Regions from separate parts of the Paenibacillus sp. J22FR5 genome, predicted to be linked through region 3. Evidence: riboswitches for the same ligand, from Rfam matches in the RefSeq annotation. Region 3 holds a riboswitch; each other region holds the start of a gene.

Region 1 (10,088 bases), on a different contig from region 3:
GAGGAGACGTGGATCTTCATCGGCAGGTCGCCCCATGTCTGCGCGATCTGAGGGAGCAGCTCGATGGGGGACACCGCCGAGGGATTGCACCAATCGTGGTGCAAATCCAGCATGCACGGTCGCTGCAGCTTCTGACTCACAGCGAGCGTTTCTTCGAGCGTATACGTCTTGTCATCGTTCTCAAACGTAAGCCGCCGCATCGCATGCTCAGGCACCTTCGGTGCGTTGTCGAAGAGCTTCTGCGTCGCGGCTGCCTTATTGCCATACACACCGCCAACGTGGATGTTGATTATGGCGGTCTCATCCAACCTCATGCCGTCCAAAATCGCCGCATGATAATTCAAATCGTCGATGGCCGCATCGACGACCTTATCGCTCCCATTCAGGAGCGTAAATTGATTCGGATGCATGCTGAGCCGGATATCATGCTCCTTCGCGAAGTCACCGAGCTTGCGAAGCTCGTCTGCGTACTCAACGGCAACATCAATCCGCACATCCGGATGCGTAGCCAACGGAATTAGCGCGGACGAGAGCCGAAATAACCGTATGCCATGAGCCGCATTGTAGTAGAGAATGCGCTGTGTCGCTTGGAGGTTTTTGCGGCCAATCTCAATGGCACGCTTCATCGCTTCATCGCGCGGCCGCTCGGAGAAAAGCTTATATGTGAAGGTCGAGCTAGGGGTGTTATTAAAAATAGCCATGGCGGTAGATACGAATCCAAGTCGAATAATCACCTGTTGCCTCCGTTGCTCGATAGTGAAGAGTTACTCTAGTGTACCCTTTTTCCTCGTTAGTTTTCTAACTAATTGAGGAGCTCCGTCTTCGAGGTCAATCCAGCAAAGTCTAACTGAGAGTATGAAAACCAAAAACCTCCCACTCCACCGGACAAAGGTGGAAGGGAGGCTTATAATCAGTTGCAGCAGAACGCGAAACCAGTACGGAACCCTAATCTCTAAACCCGCTCAACCTTCAACAGGTTGGTCGTACCGGATTTCCCAACCGGAATACCGGCAGAGACGACAGTGAGGTCGCCTTTTTTCACATAACCAAGCGTCTCCGCTTGGTTGATCGCAGAGCGGATCATCGCGTCTGTCGATTCGCAGAATTCACCAAGAACAGGGATGACGCCCTGCACCATGCTCAACTGGCTGATAGCGTGTTGGCTGTTCGTTACCGCAATAATCGGTGCTTCTGGGCGGTATTTCGCGATCATCCGCGCCGTGAAGCCAGTCTCTGTCGGTGTTAGAATCGCCGCAGCATGCAGCTTGTTCGCGGAGGATACAACCGCTTGGCACAACACTTCCGTGATTTCGTTGTTGGACTGAAGCTGTGCATCAACCAAGGAGCTGCGCACCATGGTTTGCTCAACGCGCTCAGCGATGGTTGCCATCATCGTCACGGACTCGATTGGGTATTTACCGGCAGCAGTCTCACCTGAAAGCATCACAACGTCACTGCCGTCAAGCACGGCGTTCGCCACGTCACTCACTTCAGCACGAGTCGGACGCGGGTTGCGTTGCATGGAATCCAGCATTTGCGTAGCTGTAATAACTGGCTTGCCAGCTAGGTTACAAGCGCGAATCATATCTTTTTGCGCGATCGGAACTTCTTCCGTTGGAATTTCAACCCCAAGATCGCCACGGGCAACCATGATGCCGTCGGAAGCTTCCAAGATGGAAGCGAAGTTCGTCATGCCTTCTTCGTTCTCAATTTTGGAGATAATCGGTGTCAATCCAGCGCCGTGCTGCTCTAGTAGAGCGCGAACCTCACGAACATCGTTTCCGTTACGAACGAAGGACATGGCGACGATTGAAATATTTTCCTCAACACCGAATTTGATGTGCATGACATCGCGCTCTGTCACACCCGGCAAGGATGTACGTACGCCTGGCAAGTTAACACCTTTGCGCTGCTTCAACTGAGCTGGGTTCAAGACGCTGCAAGTAACTTCTGTACCATCGATCATTTCAACACGCAGTTCAATGGATCCGTCGTCGATCAGTACAAGATTGCCTGGCTTAACATCCTGCGGCAGGCCTGGGTAGTTCACGGATACGCGGCTGGAGTCGCCGATAATTTGTTCCGTCGTCAAGACGATGCGATCGCCCGTTTGCAGATCATAAGAAGCATCTTTCAATTGACCGATGCGGATTTCAGGACCTTTGATATCCATTAGAATCGGGATGATAACGCCCATTTCTTGTGCTGCTTGGCGCACACGCTGAATACGACCGCGGTGCTCGTCCAGATCACCATGAGCCATATTCAATCGCGCGACGCTCATGCCAGCACGAATTAATTCTTTCAGGGTAGAGATGGAGTCACACGCGGGACCCATAGTACAAATGATTTTCGTTTTACGCATTGGTGGAGGACTTCCTTTCGAATGTGAGAGATTAGTTGGCTTCATTATATGCCTTATTGGTGCGAGTTTCTATGAACTATAGTATAATATATGTAATATAGTATGATAAAAGGTGGCGAGGATGGCATGAAGCTAACAGGCTTCCACTATGATAAAAGCAGCACATGGAACGAGGAACAGCCGAATAACCGTCCGGATTGGACGCTTATTTTCGTGATCTATGGCCGCTGTGTGTACTGGATTCACGAGAAAAAACAAGTGCTGGAGAAAGGACAATGGCTGCTCATTCCGAGTGATACCCTATATTATGGGCGAAGTGTGCCTACGAAAATTCATGAGAAATTTGTGCTGCATTTCGATGCACAGACAGCTTCGGATATTTTTCCGCTGCTCCAACAGTCGTCCTACACCTCTCGACTAACAGGCAAATTCGACATTATCGCCGACCGGCTGCGCTTGATGTACCGAGGGTGGCAAGACAAACAGCCCTATTACCAGGCGCTGTGTGAAGCGCACTTGCAAGAGCTGTTTGTGTATCTTGAGCGGGAGTGGGATCAAGTGGCCACACTATCTGCAACCTCACTTCTCGTGGAGCAAATGAAAGGGTATATTCAGAATCATTACCGCGAGCATGTAACCAAGGACGAGTTGGGCGCCTGCATTAGCCGATCGCCGAATTATGCAGCGTCCCTTTTCCGCCAGGTAACGGGTCAAACCATCAGCGAATTCGTTCATGTCACGAGGATCAAAACTGCCGTGTACATGCTGCGGCATTCCGCACTGACCGTAACCGAAATAGCCGAGTTCATCGGCTATAACGATCCTTCTTATTTTTACCGCGTATTCCGAAGAATTACGGGCTTAGTGCCGACTGAGCTGGTTTCAGATCGTGAAACGATTCGTAAATAACTACATGGTTCCGCCGCCAAGACGCACGTTCGCTGGAATTTGCTCAGGACCTTTGTTGATATAGTCGTGAATAAACGTACCAACGCTAGCTTCATCGAATTTGGCGAGGGGCATTGTTTTCGTCCAAGCCGTTACAACAACCTCTTGATCTGCGGGAACGTCAGGATTTGGAACTGCGAGAACACCTGCGCCAGCCGACGTGAAGTGGGTCAAGTACTCGATTTGATCGAGCAGCTCCTTCGGTGCATCCGGATGATAATGGATGATGATATCGCCATGCTCCAGGTTGTGGACAAGCTTCTCATAAGGGGGTCTCTCCTTATAGAAACCGAACTTCAAATCGTGGGGGCTATGCGTACCCGAGGTAGGGATTTTCATCTCATACATCAAGGTGCCATCCTTGTGATCGCGTCCATAATCTTTATCCGTCGTGACTTGAATAGGTGCTTTGAAATTAAGCTTGTCTAGACTATATTTGCTGGCGGAGCTTTGAATGAGCGAAGTGCCTACACTGCCTATTGCGATAATGAGCAGGGCATGTGAAATGAGGAGCCAGGTTTTATGCTTCTTTTTCAAGGCTTGCTTTTCGGCTTTTTTCAACCGAGAGGTGTTATCTTTGTTAATTCTTGCTGCCAGCACGTAGCCAATAATCGCTGCAATGAGTATGGCTAGTCCGATAAAGAGCAACGTTGTCATCGTTTCAGTCCCCTTCTGCATCGTGGAATGATCCATCTTGGATAAGCTTCCTTATTGAAAAATAATGAAGACACTACAAATTGTAGTTTTTCTACTGGGTAGAAGTCAACTTCTAATGAGATCCTGATTTTGGAATTTAAAATAGAGGGGTTGGAGACCTACTTGTTGAATAGTGTAGGAAAATGTCTAAACTTGTAGATAGAAATTAGGGGGAGTACGATGTCTGATCAACTGCTCGAATTAAACAGAAGGAATAGCTTAATGGTAAAGCTTTTATGGGCGTGTCTTGCACTTGGGCTTGCGGCTGCGTATACGTCTGTATCCATGATGATAACCATTGTATCGGCCGGCGTACCGATTGCCATCTTATGCTCGATATTAACTTGGAAGAAGATTGCAATTCTTTATACGAAGTATATTATTACGTTCGGGCTTAGTGTGATTTCCTATTTTTTCATGTCGCATAGTTCATCGTTATTTGGCCTTTTTATTTTGTACCTAAGCTTAGCCCTCATTTCTTTATATATGGACTACAAACCGCTTGTGCTGAATGGTGTGCTAGGGCTGATTAATATGAACTATTACATAACAACGCTGACTCCACATGTGGATCCGATCGGGGTAAATCTTTTTTATTTGCTCACCATTATGATACTCATCGGTCAAGGCCAAATCGGTACAAGAATGCTAACTAACGTTGTTAGAAGCGTGAAAGAGACCGAGCTATCTCGGATAAAAACGGATGAGGTACTGTCAGGTGTGCGCACGACAACAGAAGTGCTTGGTATATCAAGTGGGAAATTGCAAGAGAATGCCGCGGTGACAGGTAGAATTACAGAGGAAGTTGTTGCTGCTTTTCAGGAGATTACCATCGGTATTGAGTCACAAGCTTCGAGCATTAACGATATTACGACGGCTATTCAGAATGTGAATGAGACGGTTGAACAGACCACTGCGGCATCGAATACGATGAGCAGCAGATCCCGTGACACGGCGAGAATGACGAATGAAGGCAAGACGCAGATGGAAGATTTGTCACTCAAAATCAATGATATTACTGTCATTGTGACGGAGACCTCCGGCATCATGAATGAAGTGAACGAAGAAAATGTGAAAATCGGTAACATTGTTTCCACGATTGCGGATATCGCTAACCAGACGAATTTGTTATCACTCAATGCATCTATCGAAGCTGCTCGTGCAGGTGAGCATGGGAAAGGCTTTTCCGTTGTTGCTAACGAAATTCGGAAGTTAGCGCAAAATGCCCACATCGCATCAACGGATATCTCAGAGATCTTAGGTTCTATTCAGTCGAAGGTCGGTATTGCTGTTGAGAAGGTTGCCGTTGGTTTTACAGCTGTAGAATCAGGGAAGAAATCGACAGATAGTGTGAACCAACTATTCGAGGTCATCAACACGAATACAGCGGAAGTGATGGAGCAAGCAGAGCACCTGCAGCGCATGAATCAACAATTGCAAATCTCATCGCAGCGTGTTGCAGATGAGATGACGTCCGTTGCAGCGATCACAGAGGAGTCTGCGGCTTCCGTTCAGGAAGTGCTGGCTAGTGCGGAAGTGCAGCAGCATCGCGTGCAGGATATTGTGGACAGCATCCGCCAATTGAACGGATTAACGCAGGATCTGAAGCATCTAATCGAGAAATAAATCGCCTAGTGGGAAAAAAAGGATTGCCAAAAAGCTGGCAATCCGCTACAGTTAAGCCAAATGAATAGCAACACGGGTGCTTGATGAAGTCAGGCTGAGATAGTGGCCCTATGCCACTGACCGTTAATCTGATCTGGATAATGCCAGCGTAGAGAACTAATGTGCCATTTTTGCACTAAGTTTAAGCCTGCCGTTAATCCGGTGGGCTTTTTGTGTCCTTAGGGGACGATGGAGCGATTTACCCTAGGTTGGCGTGTTCGCCTATCTCATTGACAAATATGGTTTGGGGAAAAGGAGTCGATTTGAAAATGGCACAGCAAGCAGCTAGTAAAAAAGGGTTAAAGTTGACCGACATTTTGATCACGATCGTGATATCCGCGGTGTTCGGGGTGATTTATCGAATTTGGGGACCGATTTATGATCTGTTAAAGCCGCTAGGCTTGCATGCGGAGCAGTTGAGCTACGGTATGTGGTTTATGGCCGCAACGTTCGCGTTCCTCGTCATTCGGAAGCCAGGGGTTGCGCTATTAGCAGAAGTGGCAGCAGCGACGATTGAGGCGCTATATGGCGGTTCATGGGGTGTGGCGACGCTTGTGTTTGGTTTGCTTCAGGGGCTTGGGGCGGAGCTGGTATTTGCTGCCTTCCGTTACCGCCGCACAAATGTAGGGGTTACGATTCTCGCAGCCTTCGCTTCAGCCATCATGTCCATTTTTGTAGATACCTACTACGGCTATATCGATCAGCTTACCTTCTGGAATTACATATTGTTTATTAGCTTGCGACTACTGGGCAGCGCCTTAATTGCCGGCGTGTTCGCCTACTATTTAACTAGTGCATTGTCACGCACGGGTGTGCTGAATCTGATTCGCCCCGTTTCCAAAAAAGATTACGACGTACTGGGGTAACAAGATGAGTGAAGGAATGAGCGTTACGAATCTACGGTTAAAATATCCCGGCGATGACGCCCCCCTGATCTTTCAGGGGGTTTCCTTTTCCATCGAGCCAGGTGAGAAAGTGCTGCTTCTGGGGCCAAGCGGTTGCGGCAAATCGACCCTGCTGCAGGTGCTTAGCGGCATTGTTCCTGACATGATTGAGCTTCCGCTCAAAGCGGATGAGATTCGCCGGCCTAGCCGATGGGGCTATGTATTTCAGGATCCGGATACGCAGTTCTGTATGCCATATATCGACGAAGAAATTGCATTCGTGTTGGAAAATCAGGAAGTGCCGCGGGAAGAAATGCCTGCGCGTATTCGGTATTATTTGGATCTAGTCGGGCTTCAGTTGCCCGATGCTCACATGCTGATTAGTACGCTGTCTCAAGGGATGAAGCAGCGATTAGCTATTGCTAGCGTACTTGCGCTAGAGCCTGAGGTGCTCTTCCTTGATGAACCCACAGCGCTGTTAGATGAAGAGGGCACAAGGCAGGTATGGGAGACAATTCGGGCGATTAGCACCGATAAAACACTTGTCATCGTGGAGCATAAAATTAGCGGGATGCTGGATCTACTCGACAGGCTGATCATTCTGACACCTGAGGGTGGGGTTTTGGCGGATGGCTCGCCGCAAGCTATTTTCCACGCGTATAAGGAGCAAATGAGGGAATACGGCATTTGGTATCCGGAGGTGTGGGAGGATTATGCGAAGGAGCGAGGGTCTGAACTCACTGTGGAAGAGATGCCACAGGAGGATTGGCAAGAGCAGGTGAGGGGGAATTACCGAGGGAGTGTGCCGGAACATCTGCCGGCGGATCTGGGGGAAGGCGGTCAATTGAGCACGCATCCTAGCATGCAGCAGCTAGAGCCTGTTATGGTCTTCCAGGATTTCATCGGGCTTCGCGGTGGGCAGATCAAGACCTCTGTGGATAACTTTAGCGTGTATCCTGGCGACTGGATCACCGTTGTCGGTGCCAACGGTGCAGGCAAAAGCTCGCTGCTCCTTGCCATCATGCGGCTCATACCGACCCGCGGAAGCTGCGTGATCGCGGGCGCCAAGGGCAACAAAGTCGAGCAGCTTGCGGAGCAAGTCGGCTTTGTGTTCCAGAACCCGGAGTTCCAGTTCGTCACGAACTCCGTGGAGGAAGAGCTGACCTATGGCCTGCTAGAGGGTCAGCAAGGGCAAGGGGCAAAGGCTGAGCTGCTGCTCCGGCAGTACGACCTGCTCGCGCTGCGCGAGCGGCACCCGTTCCAGCTCTCGATGGGCCAGAAGCGCAGGCTGAGCGTGGCGTCCGCGATGGTTCGCAGGCCACGCATCCTGCTGCTGGATGAGCCCACCTTCGGGCTCGATGCGCGCGGCACGCTGCTCATGCTCGAGGGGCTGGAGCGGCTGCGCGCCAGCGGGACGGTGATCGTGATGGTCACCCACGATCACGAGATCGTCCAGCGCTGGGCCACGCGCGTCTGGCAGGTCGAGGCGGGGCGCATCACGGAAAGCGTTCCAAAGTCGCTGCCAGCTCAAGCAGCGCATGTCGCCACGGGAGGTGAGCCGCTGCTATGCAAATAACGTTCAGCTTTCGTGAAACGTGGCTGCATCGCGTGAATCCGGGTGTGAAGTTGGTCTTGGCGATTCTGCTATTCATCGTGGTCGTCTTCACACATAACATCAACACGATGCTGATCTTGACGTTGGGCGCGCTATTACCGCTGGCTCTATTGTCAGGTCATCCTGCGAAAAGACTGTTGCTGTATGCTTCGCCATTTCTGCTGATCTTTGTGTCATCCGCTGCCGGGATGATGATGTTCGGTACGGGCGATACGCTTTGGTATCACCTCGGGATTATTCGAATCACGGAGGAGAGTTTCTACCGTGGCATCCATCTTGGCCTGCGCGGGCTGCAAGTAGCCGCCGTTGGCTTGCTGTTTAGCTTAACTACGCGGCCCGTGGCGTTATTTTACGCGATGATGCAGCAGTGGAAGGTCGCACCGAAGTACGCGTACAGCTTCCTGGCGGCATTACGCATGCTGCCTGTCATTCTTGAGGAGCTGCAGACGCTTCGCTATGCGCTCAAGGTCAGGGGCAAGCGCAAGCAGCGGAATCCACTCGCATCGTGGTATACCACGATGCGGATGATCGCCATTCCACTGCTGGCTCAAAGCATTCGCCGTGCCCATAGGACAGCGATAGCCATGGAAGCGAAGCGTTTTTCGATGAGTCGTAAACGCACGTATTATTATGTATCTTCCTATTCTAGGTTAGATGTGTATTACAGCCTTTATTGGATCGTGTTAGTCGCTGCTGCCCATTGGTTGGCGGTTACGTGGCCGCTCTTGGGCAGCGTAGACGTTCGTTGAGGCCCTGGTAGCAGCCAATCAAAATCTAAGAGAGCGCCTACGCAGCAAAGAGCAATCCTTACCCCGCATATGTGGGGGGGGATTGCTCTTTGCTCATTATTCGCCCCATTTGAGTGAAAGAGTCAGCTGACAACAGGGGTGTGTTTCTGCGATGTGAGGACCGAGAGTAAACTGAATAGCACTTGGTGTGTAGCTGGTTACGATGGCGGATTTACAGCCAAAGGTGTGTACGATACGGTCTACTTCTTTTTGATTGCCGCTCTGGGCACTCATCATTAATTGATTGGCGATCTTAGGGTCCGCCAGCTTGCTGATAACGATGGAAGCATCCTTCACCAAATGCTCAGTGGAAACGATCGAGCCAGAGAGCATTTTAGTATTAACAGGCGGAAAGTTGCGGTCCCACGCCCAGTAAGGTGCGTAGTGGTAAGGATGAGCAGGATACTGATGATACTGAACGGGGGGATACGGGTACAAAGTTGGGTCGTTGTACATCGAGACCGACCCCTTTCTGTAAAATGATGATCACTAGCAATATATGTGAGATGTAGGCGAGTGTGCATGGGCTGATCTGGTGTTTCGTTGGACAGGACAACTGTGAGGGAGAATGCGAACCAACTCGATTGGAGCAAAAGGACTACTAGCAACCTTTCTGCCAACGGATAAAAAGCTGAACATGACGAATTAGTCGTCGAGAATGGGCTGACTGAGAATGATAATTATCCTCATATACTAACTTTTAATTAACTGCTTTTAAAATATAAGTAAGGTGGTTGTGGTTATAATAAACACAAGGAACACAACATTCGGAGGAGGTAGATATCATGGGTAAATGTGCATGCGGAAACACGCAAAACGCTGAGGGGAACTGCGACGGTTCACACGCTAAAAAAGACAAATAAGGTTTGGCACATAGAATATTTATAGGAGGACTCCACGAGGTTAGGCTCGTTGGGGTCCTTTTTGTGTTTGGGCTGGTGGTTGATGCGTATATTTATAAAAATTGAAAATAAGGGTGGGACCATGTACATTAAATTTAGATGAAAAACGTAAATGGGTGTTACGGCCAAGGCATGGCAGCGAACGGCTCTGCGAGTGAACTAGCTGCAAATAATTTAACCGAAGTGGGAGTGGGAAGCATGGATGTGAAAGAAGCGATTCGCCAG
Region 2 (10,088 bases), on a different contig from region 3:
TGCAGAGCGCCGGGGCCCTTCTCGCGCAGCTGAAACATCGTGATGCCGCCATCAATGGCGGCTTCCAGCACTTCATACGGGTCCGCCCCGCCACAATTGGGGCTGCCCATCACGAGATATAATTGCAGAGCTTTGCGCAGCTCGTCCGAACTCATTGCAAGGCTCATCGTACACCTCCCGTGGCAATATCCTTTAAATCAGCGGCACGAACACCTTGTTGATACGCCCAATGATTCGTCGGGCCATGCCCGCTCCCGATGTTCAGCGGCTCCGAGATCGCAGCGTGGATGAAGCTTTTTGCCAATTGAAGAGAAGCTGTCGTCGTGAGCCCCTTCGACAGCCCCGATGTCAGGGCCGCCGCAAACGTGCAGCCTGTTCCATGCGTGTGCTGTGTAACCAACCTCTTCGCACTAAATTCGGTAAACGCATTTCCATCATAGAGTAAGTCCGTCGCCTGCTCCGTGTTCGCTTCATGACCGCCTTTGATCATCACATGCTTGCAGCCGTAGAGATGAATACGCATGGCCGCCTGTTTCCGTGATTCCCCGTCTATGATCCGTATCCCGCTAAGCGCCTCCGCTTCGGGAATGTTCGGTGTTACAACATCAGCTAGCGGCAACAACGAATGGATCATGGCATCAATCGCCTCTTGCTGTAGGAGCGAAGCCCCGCCCTTGGCAATCATCACAGGATCTACAACAATTTGCTTCCATGCATACTTCTTAATCGCAGCAGCCACAATACGAATGATGTCTCCGCTAAAAAGCATGCCTGTTTTCAACGCATCTGGCTGCAAATCTTCCCCGATGGACGCCAGCTGGCGTTTGATCGCTTCTGCACTCATCGGGTAAACCCCTTGCACGCCGAGCGTGTTCTGCGCGGTTACTGCCGTGATCACAGACATTCCGTAGACGCCCAGTTCTTGAAACGTCTTCAGATCCGCTTGAATGCCCGCACCGCCGCCGCTATCCGACCCAGCGATAGTCAAAGCTTTGTAAATGGCCACGTTACTCCCCCTCTCCCACATTTTTTCGTAACTATATTTTCTAACGGTCATGACGGCCGTTATAGTTGCCTAATTAGCTTTATCCATGATCTAACGGACACCACAGCCGTTATCACATCATAATCACCCAATTGATAACGAAATTCCGCTGTATAGCGTCTCCTGTGTCCGTTAGATTTTCAAAACCTCATATTTATACCAAATAGCGTCTTCCATGTCCGTTAGCCAGTATCCGTATTTGCAGGGCTTTCCCCTACACTCGACTCAACCCATCCATCGGGCTGCTCGCCGAAGCATATCGCTTCTTCGGAATGCGCCCCGCTTCAAAGCCCGCACGTCCCGCTTCAATCGCGAGCTTCATGGCATACGCCATTTTGACAGGATCCTTCGCGCCTGATACCGCCGTGTTGAGCAGCACACCATCTGCTCCCATTTCCATCGCCAGCGCCGCATCCGATGGTGCGCCAATCCCTGCATCCACGATCACCGGGACCGTCGCCTGCTCGATGATGAAGCTCAAGTTCAGCGGGTTAATGATCCCTTGACCTGTGCCGATCGGTGATGCACCAGGCATAATTGCATGCACGCCGAGAGCTTGCAGACGTTTAGCCAACAAGACATCGTCCGACGTATACGGAAGCACGATAAAGCCTTCCTCCAGCAGCATTTCCGAAGCTTTCAGCGTTTCAACTGGATCTGGCAGCAGCGTCATTTCATCACCGATCACCTCGACTTTGATCATATCGCATAAGCCCGAGGCTTTTGCTAATCGCGCGATGCGAACGGCTTCCTCGGCTGTCTTAGCACCTGCTGTATTCGGCAGCAAGGTGAAATTCGACACATCCAGCATCGATAAGAAATTCGGCTGACTCGCCTCAAAAATATTCATCCGCCGCACTGCAAACGTCAAGATTTGGGACTCACTGACATCCACCGCTTGTTTTTGAATCTGAAAATCTGGAAACTTCCCCGTACCTAACAATAGACGCGAGCGAAATTCATATGGACCGATTTTTAACATGTCTTTATCCTCCTCCAACGAAATGAACGATCTCAATTTTGTGTCCTTCCGCAAGCTCGGCGCCAGCGTGATCCTCTTTATGTAAAATGGCGGCGTTATGCTCCACCACGAGCATTTTATCGCTTAAATCGAAATGCGCGAGCAGCTCGACAACGGTCCGAATGGAATCGGGTACGTCAACCTGCCCCCCATTAATGTACAGTTTCAATGCTTATCAGTTCCTTTCCTGTGGCTGAAAATTCTTCTTCCTTAACCTCGTGACTCACTCGCGTGGTCTCTGGCGAAAGATCTGGGCTGAAAGCATCCAGCCATGGTGCTAACGGTTGTATCACTTGCTCGCTAATGTCCAGTTCGATTTGTTGCCCTATGTCAGCACCCAACGCTCCTGCTCTAGGTTCTGTTCCTCCAGCTACTCTTGCACCCTTACCTGCATCTCCGCCCAAAATCCAATCCGCCATCACCTTCCCGGTGATCGGGCTCAGCAAAATCCCGTTGCGGTAATGACCGCACGCTACGAACAACCCCTCATACCTCGGCACCTTGCCGAGGTACGGCAGTCCGTCGGCCGTCTGCGGGCGCAGCCCCGACCAAGCCTTCTCCCAGTCACCATCGCCGAGCGCGGGCATCAGCCCCCTCGCGCGATCCATCAGCTCGGCTAAGCCCGAGAGCGACACCTTGCGGTCGTAGCTGTTCGGCACGACCGTCGCGCCGACCACCAGCCGTCCGCCGGCTTTCGGGACAATATAGCACCCTGGTGTGAACAGAGTTTTCTTCAATAAAGGCTTCGGCGTCCTAACGGAGAAGCACTCGCCCTTCACGGGATACATCGGCAGGTCGATGCCGATGCCTGCCAGCAGCTGACCGCTCCACGTGCCTGCGGCGACGATGACTTGGTCGCTGTAGAGCGGACCAGCGGCCGTCAGCACGCCGATGACGCGCTCCTGCGCGGTCAGCAGCCCTTGCACCCCAGCGAAGGGTTGCACCTTCGCCCCCAGCACCCCCGCAGCCTGCGCGAAAGCTGCCGCGAGCTGCGGGGCATCCACCTGCCCATCCTCGGGCAGGTAAAGGGCTCCGCGCGTCGCCTCGCTCAGCGCGGGCTCTTTGGCAGTGGCTTCAGCCGCGCTGAGCCACTGTGCCTTTTCGCCCGCCGCGCGCTGGAGCTTCTCCCGCGCGCGCAGCTCTTTCTCTTGAGCGTCGCTGAGCGCGACGTTCAGCAGCCCTTCACGGACGAGACCGATGTCGATGCCCGTGAGTTCTCGCAGTTCCCCGCTCAGCTCGGGGAACATGGCACGGCTTTGGCGCGCCCACTGGAACAGTGCGCCTGTGTCCTCCATCTCGGACTGCGCACCGAGCATGCCTGCTGCCGCAGCCGAGGCTTCCTGGCCAAGCTGACCGCGCTCTAGGAGCGTGACCGACTGCCCTCTTTTAGCCAAGTAATACGCGATAGATGCTCCGATGACACCACCGCCAACGATGATGACTTCTGATCTTGTTGCTGTCATTTAACTCACCTCTAACTGTTGAAGCTCATCTTGATAGGCTTTTACTGCTCTTATGGGATCTACCGCTTCCCAAATCCCACTCATAACGGCGATTCCCGCTGCTCCTGTCTCCAGAACAGACTTTACCCTCGCAGGTGTCATCCCACCAATCGCAATGACGGGGATATTAACGTGATTAACTACTTGTCGTAATTGCTCCAGGCCTCTAGGCGGCGCGCCACGCTTCGAGTTTGTCTCAAAGATATGACCGAACAAAACATAATCGGCTCCCTCTTTTTCATGCCATTTCGCTTCATCCGCATGATGCACAGAGACCCCGATACGCTGGATCCCTTTAAGAAACTCATCCTGAATCACAAGTGAAGGCGTCGTACCAGGAAGCTGAAGCCCGCCTGTCTGTAAAGCTAGAGTAATCGATGGAAATCCGTTGATGTACAGACTTTTTGCAGGAATCCCTTGCTCCATTAAGTACTGCACACCGATGAAAACCTCATCCAAGGACTTCGATTTCTCTCGAATATGAATCGCCGTAACATACGGGTGAATCTGTAGCGCAATCGTCGCCAGCTCTGACCAAGATAGCTTCCCATTGGATATGACATGCAGCTCTTTCTCTGTCACCTACGGCTCGACTCCTCTCAACGAAACATCACTTCTCTTTAACAAGCTAATCATCCTGACTTTGCTGTGTGAAACACAAAAAAACCACTTTCCTTAGAAAAGTGGTTGTAGGCTGCCGCATCATATACAGATATCCAAATCGGCTCCAAAGCTCATTCCACTTTCCTCCGCTGGCATAAACCAGATCAGGTTCAAAGGGTTCAGTTTATACTGTCTCAGCCTCTCGGCGCCCCTAGGGATTCATTCGTATGCAATTGATAATTATCATAGCATGACAGCTAACTCTTGGAAATAACAATTTTCCGATACATCCCTCAGTGGAGCTGCCCTTCTCTTCCAATTGAGAATTCCCCCTCCTCCTTGAAACAATTTCCAAACTCCCCCGTATACCATAATCAGTAAATTTATAAGTAAAGGGGTGTTTGCCATGGATCCATTTGTATTGCCAGAACCAGATCGACGAAGACCTACCTCGCTCCCTCCGGGCTTAGTGACCAAAATCCTAGCCGGCCTCATCATCGTTCTCGTCCTTATTTTTGGTTCGTCCACCTTCTATACGGTGCAGGAGCATGAGAAAGCGGCCATTTTAACATTAGGCAAATATACGACGGAGAAGGAAGCTGGGCTTCACTTTAAACTCCCCTTCCCGATTCAACAGGTGATTGTACTGCCTGCCAAAAAGACACAGCGTATCCAGATCGGCTTCCGTGAAACGAATGGTAAAATCACGCCCGTCGAAGAGGAAGCAATGATGATTACGGGAGATGAAAATATTTTATCTGCCGATGCGGTTGTGGAATGGAATATCAGTGACATGCGTGACTACTTGTACAACATTGATAACGCGGAATTGTTCCTTCGTAACTCAGCTAGTGCGGCGATACGTTCTGTCATTGGTTCTACGGCTCTCGATTTCGCCATTACTGAAGGAAAAACTGAGGTCCAAGGCAAGGTCAAAGAGCGATTAATTGAGATGCAAACCAAATATCAAACAGGCATCCATATTGTCGATTTGAAGTTCCAAGATATCGAGCCTCCAGCTGGCGATGTGCAGAATGCTTTTAAAGATATAACCAACGCACGCGAAGAGAAAAACACGAAGATTAACGTGGCGACGAAATATGAAAATGATATCCTTCCTAGGGAGCGAGGCAACGCGCAAGCCCTTCTTGAGAACGCCGAAGCCCAGAAGAAATCTCGGATTTTGAATGCTCAGGGGGATGTTGCGAAGTTCAACGCCCTTTATGCGGAGTATGCAAATAATAAATCGGTCACGGAAAGCAGGCTTATCATCGAGACGTTAGAGAAAATATTGCCGAATGCCAAAATTTTCATCAGTGACAGCGCCGGCGAAACGGTTAAATATTTACCGATTAATGAGCTGTTGCGCACACCTACTGCTGCAGCCGGCCAGACGCAAGGAGGAGCTGCGAAATGACCTTACAACGCAAATGGATTTTTAGATCCATCCTTGGTGTCGTTCTCGTTTTTTTCTTTCTGATCTCTATATTCATTGTCAAAGAAGGGCAATACCGCGTCGTTCTTAAATTCGGAGAAGCCGTTCGAATTCAAACGGAGCCTGGCATTCATTTAAAAATCCCGTTCATTGAATCGGTTCGCACGCTTCCTAAATATCAGATGGTGTATGATAGCAAGCCTACTTCTATTTTGACCAAAGATAAGAAGCCTATCGAAGTTGATAATTATACGGTATGGCGGATTGATGATGCCCAGCAGTTCCTGCGCACGATTCAATCGATCACAGGCGGGGAAGAGCGCATTGATGCTGCGGTGTATAACACCGTTAGACGTAAATTATCCGAGATTAATTACAGCGATATCATTAGCGAAAATACACAGCGTGGTAACCTGAACGATGAGATTACGAAGGAAGTTTCGGAATTGATGGAGCGCGATAACTACGGTATCCAAATCGTCGATGTGCGCATCAAGCGCACCGATCTGCCCGATTCGAACAAGCAAAGCGTGTATAAACGGATGATTTCCGACCGCCAATCCATTGCGGCGAAATACTTGTCCGAGGGGGATGAAGAATCCAAGAAAATCACCTCCAAAGCCGACAGACAAGCGAGCGAATTAATCGCTCAGGCACAAGCCGATGCGAAGAAAATTGTAGCCGAAGGCGAGCAGGAAGCGGCTCAAATTTACAACTCCGCTTACGGCAAGGATCCTGCCTTCTACAATTTCTACCGTACGCTGGATAGTTACTTGGTGTCATTTAAAGGGGAGCCCGTGATTATGCTGCCGATTGATTCCCCGTACACAAAAATTTTACTTGGTAAATAAGATTGTTAATTTTAGAGCGTGTCCTCTTCGGATGGCACGCTTTTTATTGATGTCATTAACTTCCGCATATAGCGAAGACCACTGGATTTATCCAATCAAAGTCAGATTTTTCGCTTCAAAATCATCATTCTACTGTATTTATCCAATGGGCAACCTGCTGAGAGAGGGCAATTGGCAGGGGGACATGGGAGGTAGGACCGTGCAAGGGCTGGTTGTAGGCTTGGACTCGTGTCTTGTGGCTTGTGGCTTCTGGCTTGATACTTCTGGCGCTCAGCGCTCGACTTTCGATTTTCGGCGTTCGGTTTTCAACCTTCGAGCTTTCGCACCAATAGCTTTCAACCTGTCATCCTCTCCCCTTCCCCACTCACACCCACTCCCCATCCCCGGGAATCACAACTTGCCCCAATACCCCTTCCACTGCCAACCTGCTTCGCAAGTCCGCTCTCGTAACATGGCAATGGTTGATCGTATCCATATGCACAGCAACAACTTTCGTGAATGGCGCGAATCGGCAAACGCTCACGACATCATCCCCATCCATCGTAATGGGTTCACCTACTTGGAACTGAGCCCCACCCGCGTTGACGACAGTCCAATCTGGTAGATGAACTTCCAAAGCTTGCTGCACGTCCTCACACCAAATGGTATCTCCCGCGAGATACCATGTCGGCTCGCTGTCCGCTTTGAAAACAAAGCCTGAAACCTGCCCCATCAACCTCCCAATCTCACCTGTCCCATGCTGGCCACTTGTTCTAAACAAGGTTACTCCCTGTAGCGTAAGTGATTCCTGAATAGCTTTCACGGACGTAAACCCCGCAGCAGTAAATGCTCCCTCATCCCCTGGTTGGCAAAGGATTGGCGTTGAATTCGGCAGTGCCTCCGCAGCTGCGCCATCCCAATGATCCCCGTGAAGATGGGTCACGATGATCACGTCAGGTTGACGTATTTCCGTTATCGGAAACGGCAGTGGAACCATCGGATTCCTTCTAGGATTCGCTGTATTCACGATCGGGGGATTGGCATCTGCGTCACTGAACATCGGATCAATTAGAAATGTAACTCCTGCGTATTCCAGCCAAAGTGTCGCGTGACGAATTAATTGAAGGTTCATTCTTGGTACACCTCTTATCTTATAATTGTTGTTCTGCTACAATTGTAAAATAGTTGGCGTGACTTCCATACAAGTTGATGAAAAGAATTAACGGTTTTCCATTTCATTGTGAAAGGAATTCATATCGTGCTAAGCAACCAACCGATCGACGGGATCGATCTACGTATATTGCAACATCTGCTTCAAGACGCAACACAGTCGCATAAGGCCATTGGCCAGCAAGTCCATCTGACAGGACAAGCCGTCGGTGCTCGCATTCGTAAGCTGCAGGATCTCGGCGTTATAACCGGCTATACAGTGAACTGGAATCCCGAAAAAATCGGGCAAGTCGTACATGCGTTTATCGTTGTTTTCATGAAATCAAACACAGCGCATCAAGCGTTCCTCTCTTACATTCAACACCAGGAGAGTGTTGTAGAGACCCACCGCGTAAGCGGCGAAGGCTGCTATTGGATGCGTGTTCGCGTCCAAACGCCCATTGAACTGAACGCGTTCCTCGATGAACTTCTGACCTACGGCAATTACAAAGTCAGTCTTTCCATTGGCCAAGTTAAATAGCAGCTTATACTTCAAGCTCGTCACGAAAGGATGTTCACCTAGATGCTGCCTCAATTGAATCGTCAATTAGAAAAGATTTTGCCGCTTATCACACCTATTAGTGTCCTTATCGGCGTTCTGCTCGGAAGTCACTTATCCGGATATACCTATTTATCACCCTGGTTGTTTGCCTTCATGACCTTTTCGGGGAGTATCGCCTCCAGCTTCAAAGAATTCATCAAGGTCGTCGTTCAACCGCTTCCGCTCCTTACCACCTTGTTCATTTTGCATGTCGGGATGCCGCTCATTGCGCTTGGTCTCGGGCATGCTGTGTATAGTCACGAACCGCTGACGATTACGGGACTTATTTTGGCCGCAGCCATTCCTACTGGCATTACTAGCTTCGTGTGGGTAGCGATTTATCGGGGCAATATTGTGCTGACGCTTTCGATCATCCTGATGGATACGATCCTCTCACCTTTTGTCGTGCCGTATACGCTGTCTGTGTTGGTTGGCACCAAGGTACAGTTGGATACCTTCGCGATGATGAAAGGCTTGTTCTTCATGATCGTCGTTCCGTCTCTCATCGGGATGCTGCTGAATCAATGGACGCGCGGGAAAATTAAGGAGCAATGGGGTGGCCGTTTAGGACCTTTTTCTAAAATTTTCATGGGCGTCGTCGTCGCCATTAACAGCTCTGTCATCGCTCCTTATTTGCGTGATTTCAACGCTAAATTGCTGGGATTGGCAGCTTTTGTCCTCATGGTGGCCTCGCTGGGCTACATGATCGGCTGGCTCGTCGCCAAGCTGTTCCGTTGGGAACAAGATGTCGTTGTTGCCCTTACTTTTAACAGCGGTATGCGTAATATTAGTGCGGGCGCGGTACTCGCTGTAGCCTATTTCCCGCCACCCGTGGCGATTCCTGTGGTGCTTGGCATGCTGTTCCAGCAATCGCTCGCTTCCCTCTTCGGCTTTCTGCTGAATCGGAAATATGCACTGAAAAGCGATACACCGAGCTTAACGGTTAATGGGGTTAAGTGAGAATAGACTGCTCAGCGAATCGCTGGCAGCCTACACATAGCCTATTTACTTCGAAAGACGGGCAAACATCACATAGGAGTAGATGATGGGAATGAAGGAACTGATTGCAATTGCCGCGATGAAGACGATGATCGCGATTGAGGTCATTAAGAATGCCGCAACAAAAGCAACAATTCCGCCCATCATCATAAGCGGGCCACCTAATCGATGCGTTTTTCTCCAAATTTCTTCATTGGCAAGTGTCCATGGTGTCCGTATACCGAACGTATAGTTGGGCTTCACCTGCGTCAAAAAGTTCCCCATAACGGCAAACAGCACACCGAGTGTAATCATCGTGATTTTTTTGAAATCCAAGTCGTAGCCCAAATTATATATAATGATCGCCCAACCTACCACAGCCAATAGAATAGTAACGCCGAACCGTGTCACCTCAAAAGCCGCAGGAAATTTCTCGAAATTCGCTTTCTTCGGATCGATGGATCTCATAACCCGCATGAATAGCGGCAGCAGGCCTAGCAATACCAACATAAGCAGCGACATTTCTTTGCTCATCGTACCGTTCACTTCATTATTCATGCCAAAATGACTCGCCATCGTATCCGGAAGACGATTATACAGAAGCAAGCCCCCTGCCGCTGGGGAAAGGCTGATCATATATAGTGAAATTTCCTTCCATCTTTTCATGACTGTTCCTCCTGATCTTTTTTGTTAAGTATGTTAAACATCCATCCGATGACGTCTTCAACAACCGTGGTGTGCAAGGTATACATGATATGTTGTCCCTGACGTTCATCAAGTACAAGTCCCGCCTGTTTAAGCAGGTTCAAATGATGCGATATGCTCGGCTTACTAATCTTGAAGTGATCAGCAATATCACCAGCATTCATACTTTTTTCCCGAAGCATCTGCAAAATTTCACGTCGAGTCGGGTCCGCTAGCGCT
Region 3 (10,088 bases):
CAGAGGCTCTAGCTGTTGGAGATGTTAGTGATGTAATCGTAGCTAGAGATAATCATGCATACGTAATCAAATTAATAGAAAAGAAATTAAATGGCTATCAAGAATTTGATCAAGTCAGAGAACAACTTAAAACCATGTATATAAACCAAAAGTATGAGGATTTAGTAGAGGGGGAACAAAAAGAAGAACGCATTAGGATTAATCAAAGTGAATGGAAATCTTTGGAGTTGCACTAATATTACCATAAGTCGACCTGCTCGGAGTTACGGGAAGGGGGTGAGATACCTATGTTTTTAGTGTTCCAAATGTGGTAATGAAAAAAGCATGTTCAAGGGAAGGAGACATTTAATTAGTTTTGGCAAGGTGAATCAACTACTAGTAGAAGAGGTGATATCATTGCATAAAATGAAAAACAGAAGAAAATGGACTTCCATAACACTAATGATGGCGTTGGTGTGTTCATCTATTATTTCGTGGAACATCGCACCAGAGACAACAATGGCTGCCACAGGATACTATGTGGACTGTTCAGCGACAAGTAATGGTACAGGTACACAAGCTAGCCCATGGAACTCGTTAAGTAGTGTGAATAGCCATACATTTTCAGCAGGGGATGCTATTTATTTTAAAAAGGGAACTGCATGTTCAGGACAGTTAAAACCGCTTGGTTCGGGAACTAGCGCCAGTCCTATCCTCGTAGATGCCTATGGATCGGGTTCTACACCAGTACTTAATGGCGGTGGCTTGACGGAATCGACGGTGTATTTACTAAATGTTGACTACTGGACTGTGCAAAATTTAGAAATTACGAATGATGCAACGGCTGAAGCACAAAGAAGCGGTGTTTTAGTAGAAGCGACAGATAATACGATTCATAATGGAATTGTCATTCAAAATCTAACTGTTCATAATGTGAAAGGGTTATCAGACCGGACAAAATTTGGGCGATATTCATCTGCCGGTATTTTGGTTCGTGTACCTTTGAGTTCAGTGGCAGCAACTGGTGCTTTTCAAACCGTCATGGTAAGCAACAATAGTGTCTACGATGTTACTTGTATGGGAATAGCTTCAACTGCTGGAGATTATGGTGGTATTCCCCATACCTACATCGGAGGTTTAACGGTTCAAAACAATACGATTCAAAGGGCGCAGGCCGATGCTATTTATATTGGAGCTGCAGATACGCCGCTTATTCAATATAATGTGGGCTACGATCAAGGATACACAGCATTAAATGTAGGTGTGATAGCCCAAATGTGGTCATCAGCGGCTAAAAATCCGACCTATCAATACAATGAAGCTGCAAGAATTGTACTTACTAACGATTCCCAAGCTTGGGATTGCGATTGGGGAATAACGGGGACTTGTACGTATCAATACAACTATAGCCATGATAATTCAGGTGGATTCTTTCTAAACTGTTCAACTTGTGCAACTCCTAACAGCAGTCAAACTGAAGTACTTCGTTATAATATTAATCAGGGCTATAGTAGGGTTCGAGATGCTGGAGCAGGAACAGCTCAAAAGGTATATAACAATGTCTTTTATAGTCCGAATGATACCATAACTACTGCAAATATGGTGTTTACAAGCAATGCACAGGTTAATAACAATATTTTTGTTAGTAATTCTGATTCTGTTCTGTATGAAAGAACGGGATTGACATATGATTACAATCTATACTATGGTTTTATACCGCCTACGGATGCTCATAAGATCATTACTGATCCGATGTTTGTTAACCCTGGCACAGGAGCAGATGGTAGGGGTACGGTAGATGGGTATAAATTATTACTTGGATCTCCAGCTATTGGGACCGGCAAAGTCATCTCGGGTAATGGAGGGTTAGATTTCTGGGGAAATACGGTTTCGGCAACTGCTGTTCCTAACATCGGAGCATTTAATGGTACAGGAACCTCTGGCAGTACGAGTATCGTTGCGAATGCTGGCTTTGAGTCAGGTGCATTAAGTGCGTCATGGAGTAATACAAGAGGTACTGGAGTAAGCGTTGTAAACAGTAATGTGCACAGCGGTGCTAATGCGATTCAACTGACTGGAGCGAGTGTAGGGGTTAATCAAAATATAGTTGGTCTCAAGCCGAATACAGCATATACGTTAACTGGCTGGGCGAAAGTATCTACAGCAGGAGATGTTGTTTCTATTGGCGTGAAAAACTTTGGAGGGACTGAAACCGCTCAAACTACGACGACAACAGGCTACACGCAATTAACTGTCAATTTCACAACCGGCTCGACGAATACCACCGCTCAAATCTATGTTTGGAAAAATAGTGGAACAAGCATCACATACGCGGATGACTTCCAGGTTGTCCAAACGAGTCCAACGAACGTTGCTGTAAATCCTGGCTTCGAAACAGGCGCAATAAGCCCATGGATCAGTACTTCTGGATCAGGGGCTAGTATTGTCACTGGCAATGCGCATAGTGGTACATATTCGGTTCAGCTAGTTGGTTCTGGTAAAGGAGCACATCAGATTGTTACGGGACTAGCACCGAATACGACCTATACACTCACTGGTTGGACGAAGGTCACCACTGCAGGAGATAATGTGGCTATCGGTGTGAGAGATTATGGAGGGGCTGAAACTTTCCAAACCACAACTTCTACCACATATACACCTCTTTCGGTTACTTTTACAACTGGCGCTACAAATACGAGTGTTCGTATTTATATTTGGAAAAACAGCGGCACGAGTAATACGTATGGAGATGATTTTGTTTTAAACAAAAATTAAATAACCACAAGAATCTTGATTGTTTGAGGAGTACTAAAACTCTAAAAACGATCAAGATTATGATACAAATTGCAGAATATATAAAGGTAGTGCAGACTGGTTCAACTCCAGGAAATCACTGCTCGGTTTAGGAATCAGAAGTGTCAGTTGAATAACATTCGAGCCTATTGGGGCGAAATGGTCAAAGATGGGGCGGAGCGTTGGCAGAAGAATAATTGTATAAGGGTTGCCGCAGCAACCCTTATTTCTTTACCCAAAACGCGGTCGCTCATCCTCGAAGGACTTCAATAGACGTTTTTCTCACGTATATAGGGCATGACCAGCTTTCTTAAACTCCTCAGACTTTTCGCTCATCCCTTTTTCAATGGCTTGATCTTCCTCAAGGCCTTGTTGTTTGGCGAAGTCTCGAATATCTTGGGAAATCCGCATGGAGCAGAACTTAGGACCGCACATCGAGCAAAAATGAGCGACCTTGGCACCTTCTGCAGGAAGTGTCTCATCATGGTACTCAATGGCTCTTTCCGGATCCAAGGATAAGTTGAATTGATCATGCCAACGGAATTCAAAGCGTGCCTTGGATAACGCATTATCGCGATCCATAGCGCCTTTATGTCCTTTCGCTAAATCAGCGGCATGAGCAGCAATTTTGTAAGTGATGACGCCTTCACGAACGTCATTTTTATTGGGCAAGCCCAAATGTTCTTTGGGGGTTACATAGCACAGCATGGCAGTTCCAAACCAGCCAATCATCGCTGCTCCAATGGCGGACGTGATATGGTCATAGCCTGGTGCAATATCCGTTGTTAGCGGTCCTAATGTGTAAAAAGGAGCTTCGTCACAGATTTCAAGTTGTTTATCCATATTTTCTTTGATTAAATGCATAGGGACGTGACCAGGACCTTCTACCATGACTTGTACGTCATGCTTCCAAGCGATTTTGGTGAGTTCACCTAATGTTTCTAGCTCTGCAAACTGGGCCTCATCATTCGCATCTGCAATGGATCCTGGGCGTAACCCGTCGCCTAATGAAAAGGATACATCATAGGTTTTCATGATTTCACAAATCTCTTCGAAATGCGTATACAGAAAGTTTTCCTGATGGTGGGCGAGACACCAAGCAGCCATAATGGAGCCGCCTCGTGAAACAATACCTGTTACTCGTTTGGCTGTAAGCGGAACATAACGGAGCAGAACACCAGCATGAATCGTAAAGTAATCGACACCTTGCTCGGCTTGTTCAATAAGCGTGTCACGGTACACTTCCCAAGTTAAATCTTCTGCTTTTCCGTTCACTTTCTCTAGTGCCTGATAAATAGGGACTGTACCAATCGGAACAGGGGAATTGCGTATAATCCATTCTCGGGTTGTATGAATGTTTTTACCCGTAGAGAGATCCATAATATTATCTGCGCCCCAGCGCGTTGCCCATCTCATTTTTTCCACTTCTTCTTCAATGGAAGAAGATACAGCGGAATTCCCTATATTCGCATTGATCTTGACTAGGAAGTTTCGTCCAATGATCATGGGCTCGCTCTCTGGATGGTTAATGTTTGCAGGAATAATCGCTCTGCCCCGAGCAACCTCGTCTCTTACAAATTCTGGAGACACATTCTCTCGAATCGCGATATATTCCATTTCGGACGTGATGATACCTTGACGTGCATAATGCATTTGGGTTACATTACGACCTGTTTTCGCTCTCATCGGGTGACGATGTAAGCCCGGAAAAACTTCAGTAACGCTCTCTTCCTTGGCATATCCGTTATCTTCCGGTTTAATCGTTCTTCCTTCATACATTTCAACATCGCCGCGTTCTACAATCCAATTCAAACGATTCGGCGCAATACCAGCGCGAATATCGGTTTGGATTTCCTCATCTGTATAAGCGCCACTCGTGTCGTACACACGAACAGGGGCGTTTTCCTGCTCACCGTAAGCTCCTGTAGTTGGACTTAATTTGATTTCACGCATCGGGACCCTGATGTCCTTACGTGAGCCCTCGACATAAACTTTTTTGCTTCCCGGAAAAGAAGATGTTGAAGAAGTGACGTTTTCTTTACTTGTTTCCATTGACATATTATTCCTCCTATTAGTTGATTTCGATCAAGCGGAGGATTCATGCTGCGAAAAAAAGACCGCATCTCTAATAGAGGCGGTCTCCTGGTATACAAAGAGATCTTGTGTTCCTCCGCTGGCATTATCCAGATCAGGTCTAACGGTCGATAGTTATAACTATCCTCTCAGCCTGGTCTCACCAAGCTCCCGTGACTATGCACTTAGGTATTAAATCTACACGTTTTTTACGCTATTTGCAATCTTTATTTGAAAACATGGATAGGCGAAAAAATGTTGTATTGCAACTTTGGTGATGAGAAGATACAATTTCTAGTAAATTCGTTTTCGAAATGGATGGTGATTTTGTTTTGAAAATGCCTTTCATTTTACGCCTTTTCGATAGTCGTAAAAGTGCACTTTCGACCATCATCGCCTCCAATTTATTTTATCGGAAGTGGGTACGTTTCCTATCAGAATAGGATGATGTTGTGGATAAAGCGATGCTGTAGCTGTATTTATTCTTTCAAAAAAAGCAGGAATCGACAAACGAATCCATAATATATTAGGAAATAAAAATGATGTCGATTTTAGACGAGGAGAGTATTGGCATGATGCATCCGCATACGGAACTGCGTTACATCGATGAAAAGATCGGGTTCGGGGTATTCGCTACCCAACTCATTCCTAAAGGGACGATTACTTGGGCGCTCGATGAATTGGATCAAATTCTGGAGCCGGAAGCTGTTCAGACACTTGATGAAGACCGGAAGAAGCTTGTTTTGAAGTACTCCTACCGCAATCAGGATGGGAAATACATCCTTTGCTGGGATAATGGCCGCTATGTTAACCACAGCTTCCATGCCAATTGTATCGGAACAGCGTACGAGATTGAAATTGCAGTCCGCGACATTCAACCTGGGGAGCAGCTAACCGATGATTACGGCTCATTGAACGTTGATGAACCGTTTGAATGTTTCCCAGAGCAAGGTACGGATCGAACACGAGTAATGCCAGGTGATTTGCTGCAATTCGCGGACATATGGGATGAACAAGCGTTAGACGCTTTCCGGTACTACAATAACGTTGAACAGCCTCTTGCTCATCTGATTCGTCCGGAGTTTCAAGATAAAATAGAAATCGCTGCTAGCGAACAGCGATTAGTAGATTCTATTCGAGCCATTCATTTTGAACGTGTTTCTAAGAATGCGGTTAAATGAGGAGCGCGCTTCATTAAGTCTTGGAAAAATTCGCGCTGCAGCGTGATAAAGACAACCGGTAAAAGCGTTTGTATAGTAGCTGTTCGGGGAACGTTGCGAAGTAAAGCGACTTCCCCAAAGAAATCTCCGTCGGACAGGACAGCAACCCGATCATTGTTACCGGTACTGTTCTTTTTCAACACTTCGACCTTACCCCTAACAATAATGTAAAACTTATCCCCAGGATCACCTTCGTGGATGATTGTACGATCTTTGGCATACGATTCCGTAACGAAAAAGTGGGAGATATCTCGAAGTAATAATTCATCCATTTCTGAAAAAATCGGAAACAGCTTCATCCTCTCTGAACTAATCTCAACGTGATATCCGTCCTCGCTAATGTCAAAGCCGTTCTGCTTCGTCCACGATTGCTTATAACGTCCTTCCGGCAGCTTTAGTAATTCCTGATGACTACCTTGCTCGGCAATTTCACCTTGATGCATGACATAAATACAGTCAGCATGCTCAGCCGACGCAAGTCGATGGGTGACAGAGATAACGGTCCTCGCGGCTGTTATTCGTTGTAACGTCTTATTGATCGCCACCTCGGTTGCCGGGTCAAGTGCCGAGGTAGCTTCATCCAGAATAAGGATTGCCGGGTTGCGAATGATAGCACGGGCAATTGCGACACGTTGCCGTTGGCCGCCGGACAACCGTCCACCACGTTCACCGACATCTGTATCGTATCCATCTGGAAGGCTAATGATGAAATCATGGATTTCGGCTAAGCGTGCTGCTTCTATCACTTCTTGGTCGCTAGCTTCCGGCTTGCCAAGACGAATATTTTCACGGATGGAGGATCGGAATAGGAAGCTTTCCTGAAATACGATGCCGATTTGAGAACGAAGCGATGGCAGTGCTATTTGGCGAATATCGGTTTCATCGTAACGCACAGAGCCCATCTGCGGATCATAGAAGCGCATTAGCAGGTTAATGATTGTGCTTTTACCGGAACCGCTGGCTCCAACAAATGCAGCAAAGGTGCCTTTGGGAATCGTAAGATTGATGCCGTTCAAACTGCGCTGTTCCTGGCTATAAGCGAATGTGACATCGAGAAATTCAATATGGCGTTCAAACTGTGGCAGAGTAACGACATTCTCATTGCTTGGAACACTCGGTTGCTCATCGAGCAGTTCACGGACTCGCTGCATCCCGGATGTAGCTTCAATAAATTGAGGTGCAAGCCAGGTTATGGCCGCAACCAAATAGCTGAGGCTCAACAGAATCGCACTGAAGGCAAGAAGCGAGCCAATGGAGAGGATGCCGAAGTAAGCTAACAAGGATCCTACGCAAATCGTCATCAAGTTTAAGATCATTGTGCCCATATTGGTCGTACGATCGATCAGAAAGTTCAAGAAGCTGGATCGGCTCGATAAGTTCAAGTATTGAAGCATACGATCAGAGAAGCGCTGAATCATTAAGGGCTGAAGTCCAAACGCTTTAATAACTGGCTGAGCACTCACATTTTCCTGTACGGCAGTAGCGATTTTGGCCTGCTCTTCTTTTAGCTGATAACTGGCGTCATAAGCCTTCTGACCGAATAATTTGGGTCCGATCAGACAAAGCGGCAATCCGATCAACGCAAGTAAAGCAAGCTGCCATTGCAGGACAAACAGCACAGCTACGTTTAAGACCAATCCTAGAATGGATAAAAGTGCGTAGGGGATGAGCTTGATAAACGTATCGATTGAAATAAGATCACTATTAAATCTGGAAACAATGTCTCCACCGTTGATGCGATGGAAGAAGTCGGTGGAAAGGCTCTGCAGCTTCTCAAACAGCTGCTTGTAGTAATTCGTAACAATGCGGGCGCTGAGACCTGCGAACATGCGGTCACGGTACATACCGACTACGACAGAAGCAAGAGCTCCGGAAACCATCAAGATAAGAATCAGCAGCAGCAAGTTATATTGCTGCGGAACGATGGCCAAATCAATAATGAATTTGTAGCTAAGCGGCATGAAGGTTTCGAAGGCGAGCTCTACGAGAAGAGCGGCAAACAGAAGTCCAGTTTGAAGTTTGTACTTCAGGAAAGAGGAGAAGAGTAAACGGACAAAGGAAAACATGAATAACCTCCTGGGAGTATACCAAGCTATTTTCTCTATTTTAGCATTGGGGTCGCATTTGGGGAATTACAAATCCGCGGAGGGAAATCCTCATTAAGAATTACATTCCGAGCCTGAATTGCCCAGGTGTAATGTTTTCAAATTTTTTAAACACTTTGAAAAAATGCCGCGGATTTTCGTAGCCAACAAGCTCCGCAATCGTGTTGATCGGCCATTCCGGGTTCTCTTGCATGATTTGCTTGGCTTTAGCAAGTCGAAACGTGTGCAAGTAGTGAAGAAAGGTCAGTCCCATCTCTTTACGAAACAACATGCTGATGTAATTGGGATGCATTTGCACATGATCGGCAACGACATCGAGCGATAAATCCAGTTTGTAATTTTGTTCCACGAAAGCGACTATTTTATCAATGGTATGTATGTTCGGATGGTGGTGGTCGGTACGACGCATATAGCGAATTAGCTGTGCAAGGATCTCCGCTACACGGACATCCTCAAGCATGGCGCCGCTGGATGAAAATAGATGGGCTGCGACTTGCTCGCTCCAGATAGCTTCAGGGGTTAAGCCGACGTTCTGCAAATAGAGTCCGATGCAGACTAGAAACTGTTCGCGCAGTTTGCTTTGGCAATCGGAATCGCCGGAGAAATACAGAAGTATGGGCTGCATGTCCTTCTCGATCTGCTCGATAGAGATTTGATGGAGTAACGAATGTTCAATATAGTGCACAAGGTTGTCATAGCAGCTATATAGGTTCTTCGACTCATGTTTGAAGACCGGTACGCCGTAGCTGCCAAAATACCGATTGAATAATAGCGATGCCATCGCTTCTATATACAGATTACGTAAGCTATCCTTATCGTCCTTGTTCCCGCTGGCCCCCATGCAATATCCACTGCCTTGTATCCTCTTTGTATTTATAAACTCGCCGCATGCATGGTGCAGATCAGCGTCGGTCAGAACATGCGTCCCATTCGCAATAAGGACGGTCTGGCGCAAAAAGTGTGACTGGGTTTTGTAGACCTTTTTACTAACATGCTCTAAAGATTTCATAATACCCTTGAGATGTTCGGCAGCAAGAGGAGGTTCACTTTCGTATGCCTGAACGACAATGATGGTTGTATACGGATGGGGAAGAAGGGGCTGTAGTTGCTCCGGCTTGAGCGGCAATTCCTCGAGTGGTGTATTGTATAGGATATGTTCTTTGAGCAACAGCAGGTCGTGCTCGATTGTTCGCTCCTTCTCTTCCTGAATCGTTCTCCCGACTCTACCCAGTACGTTGATGAGTTCATCCTTGTTAATCGGCTTCAACAAATAGTCGATGACTTGGTAGCGCAGCGCTTGTCGGACATAAGCAAAATCGCCATAGCCGGTTAAGATGACAAATCGGTTGCAAAGGTTCAGAGCTTGTATTTCCTTAATAAGAGCGAGTCCGTCCAATTCCGGCATATGAATATCCGTAAGGATCAAATCGGGCTGAAAGTACGCTAACTTTTGCAGTGCATCAATACCGTCGGCAGCGCCGACGATCTCGATAAACGGTGTATGCGCTTTCTGGATCATGCGGATGATTCCGTTTAAAATGATAGGTTCATCATCGACAACCATTAGCTTCATTGTGCTGCCCCCTTAGCTAACTTGAGTAAACATGTCGTCCCCTGGTTAAGCTTACTCTCCATTTGAAGTCCTGATCGCTCGCCATAAAACATTTTCACGCGCTCGTTTACATTGATAATGCCGAGACCTCCGCCACCCTTCTGTAGACGATGGACATCCAAGGTGCCGTTTAACACGCCTTGGATGAGTGCAAGTCGTTCTTCCTCAATTCCAGCACCAGAATCAACAACGGCAATGAACATGAACGTAGAGTCTTCCCATATGCGGATCGAAAGTGAGCCTTGTTTCCTTATATTCGCGATACCGTGAACAATGCTATTTTCAATGATCGGCTGCAGCATATAG

What was found. A riboswitch is a leader RNA that binds a small molecule or an ion and turns the genes downstream of it on or off. The one in region 3 is predicted to bind thiamine pyrophosphate.
Region 1: it holds a riboswitch for thiamine pyrophosphate, as region 3 does, so the genes downstream of both, AC58P7_RS30420 (ECF transporter S component) here and thiC (phosphomethylpyrimidine synthase ThiC) in region 3, are expected to answer to the same signal.
Region 2: it holds a riboswitch for thiamine pyrophosphate, as region 3 does, so the genes downstream of both, AC58P7_RS09430 (thiamine phosphate synthase) here and thiC (phosphomethylpyrimidine synthase ThiC) in region 3, are expected to answer to the same signal.

Annotation. Positions count from the first base shown of each region.
Region 1 covers NZ_JCAUAN010000041.1:9,932-20,019, reverse strand. The annotation lists gene uvsE (UV DNA damage repair endonuclease UvsE) at 1-734, opposite strand, end outside; gene pyk (pyruvate kinase) at 953-2,365, opposite strand; gene AC58P7_RS30435 (helix-turn-helix transcriptional regulator) at 2,492-3,274, shown strand; gene AC58P7_RS30430 (DUF3105 domain-containing protein) at 3,275-4,006, opposite strand; gene AC58P7_RS30425 (methyl-accepting chemotaxis protein) at 4,190-5,635, shown strand; TPP riboswitch at 5,698-5,807, shown strand; gene AC58P7_RS30420 (ECF transporter S component) at 5,944-6,540, shown strand; gene AC58P7_RS30415 (ABC transporter ATP-binding protein) at 6,545-8,134, shown strand; gene AC58P7_RS30410 (energy-coupling factor transporter transmembrane component T family protein) at 8,125-8,922, shown strand; gene AC58P7_RS30405 (YuzC family spore coat inner layer protein) at 9,019-9,399, opposite strand; gene AC58P7_RS30400 (nitroreductase family protein) at 10,062-10,088, shown strand, end outside.
Region 2 covers NZ_JCAUAN010000005.1:10,476-20,563, reverse strand. The annotation lists gene thiE (thiamine phosphate synthase) at 1-167, opposite strand, end outside; gene thiD (bifunctional hydroxymethylpyrimidine kinase/phosphomethylpyrimidine kinase) at 164-1,006, opposite strand; gene AC58P7_RS09445 (thiazole synthase) at 1,260-2,027, opposite strand; gene thiS (sulfur carrier protein ThiS) at 2,032-2,235, opposite strand; gene thiO (glycine oxidase ThiO) at 2,219-3,529, opposite strand; gene AC58P7_RS09430 (thiamine phosphate synthase) at 3,530-4,150, opposite strand; TPP riboswitch at 4,296-4,394, opposite strand; gene hflK (FtsH protease activity modulator HflK) at 4,578-5,588, shown strand; gene hflC (protease modulator HflC) at 5,585-6,457, shown strand; gene AC58P7_RS09415 (MBL fold metallo-hydrolase) at 6,822-7,568, opposite strand; gene AC58P7_RS09410 (Lrp/AsnC family transcriptional regulator) at 7,677-8,126, shown strand; gene AC58P7_RS09405 (bile acid:sodium symporter family protein) at 8,169-9,146, shown strand; gene AC58P7_RS09400 (SdpI family protein) at 9,192-9,830, opposite strand; gene AC58P7_RS09395 (autorepressor SdpR family transcription factor) at 9,827-10,088, opposite strand, start outside.
Region 3 covers NZ_JCAUAN010000004.1:77,857-87,944, forward strand. The annotation lists gene AC58P7_RS08330 (peptidyl-prolyl cis-trans isomerase) at 1-236, shown strand, start outside; gene AC58P7_RS08335 (carbohydrate binding domain-containing protein) at 406-2,754, shown strand; gene thiC (phosphomethylpyrimidine synthase ThiC) at 3,055-4,830, opposite strand; TPP riboswitch at 4,921-5,030, opposite strand; gene AC58P7_RS08345 (SET domain-containing protein) at 5,385-6,026, shown strand; gene AC58P7_RS08350 (ATP-binding cassette domain-containing protein) at 5,990-8,131, opposite strand; gene AC58P7_RS08355 (response regulator) at 8,232-9,743, opposite strand; gene AC58P7_RS08360 (sensor histidine kinase) at 9,740-10,088, opposite strand, start outside.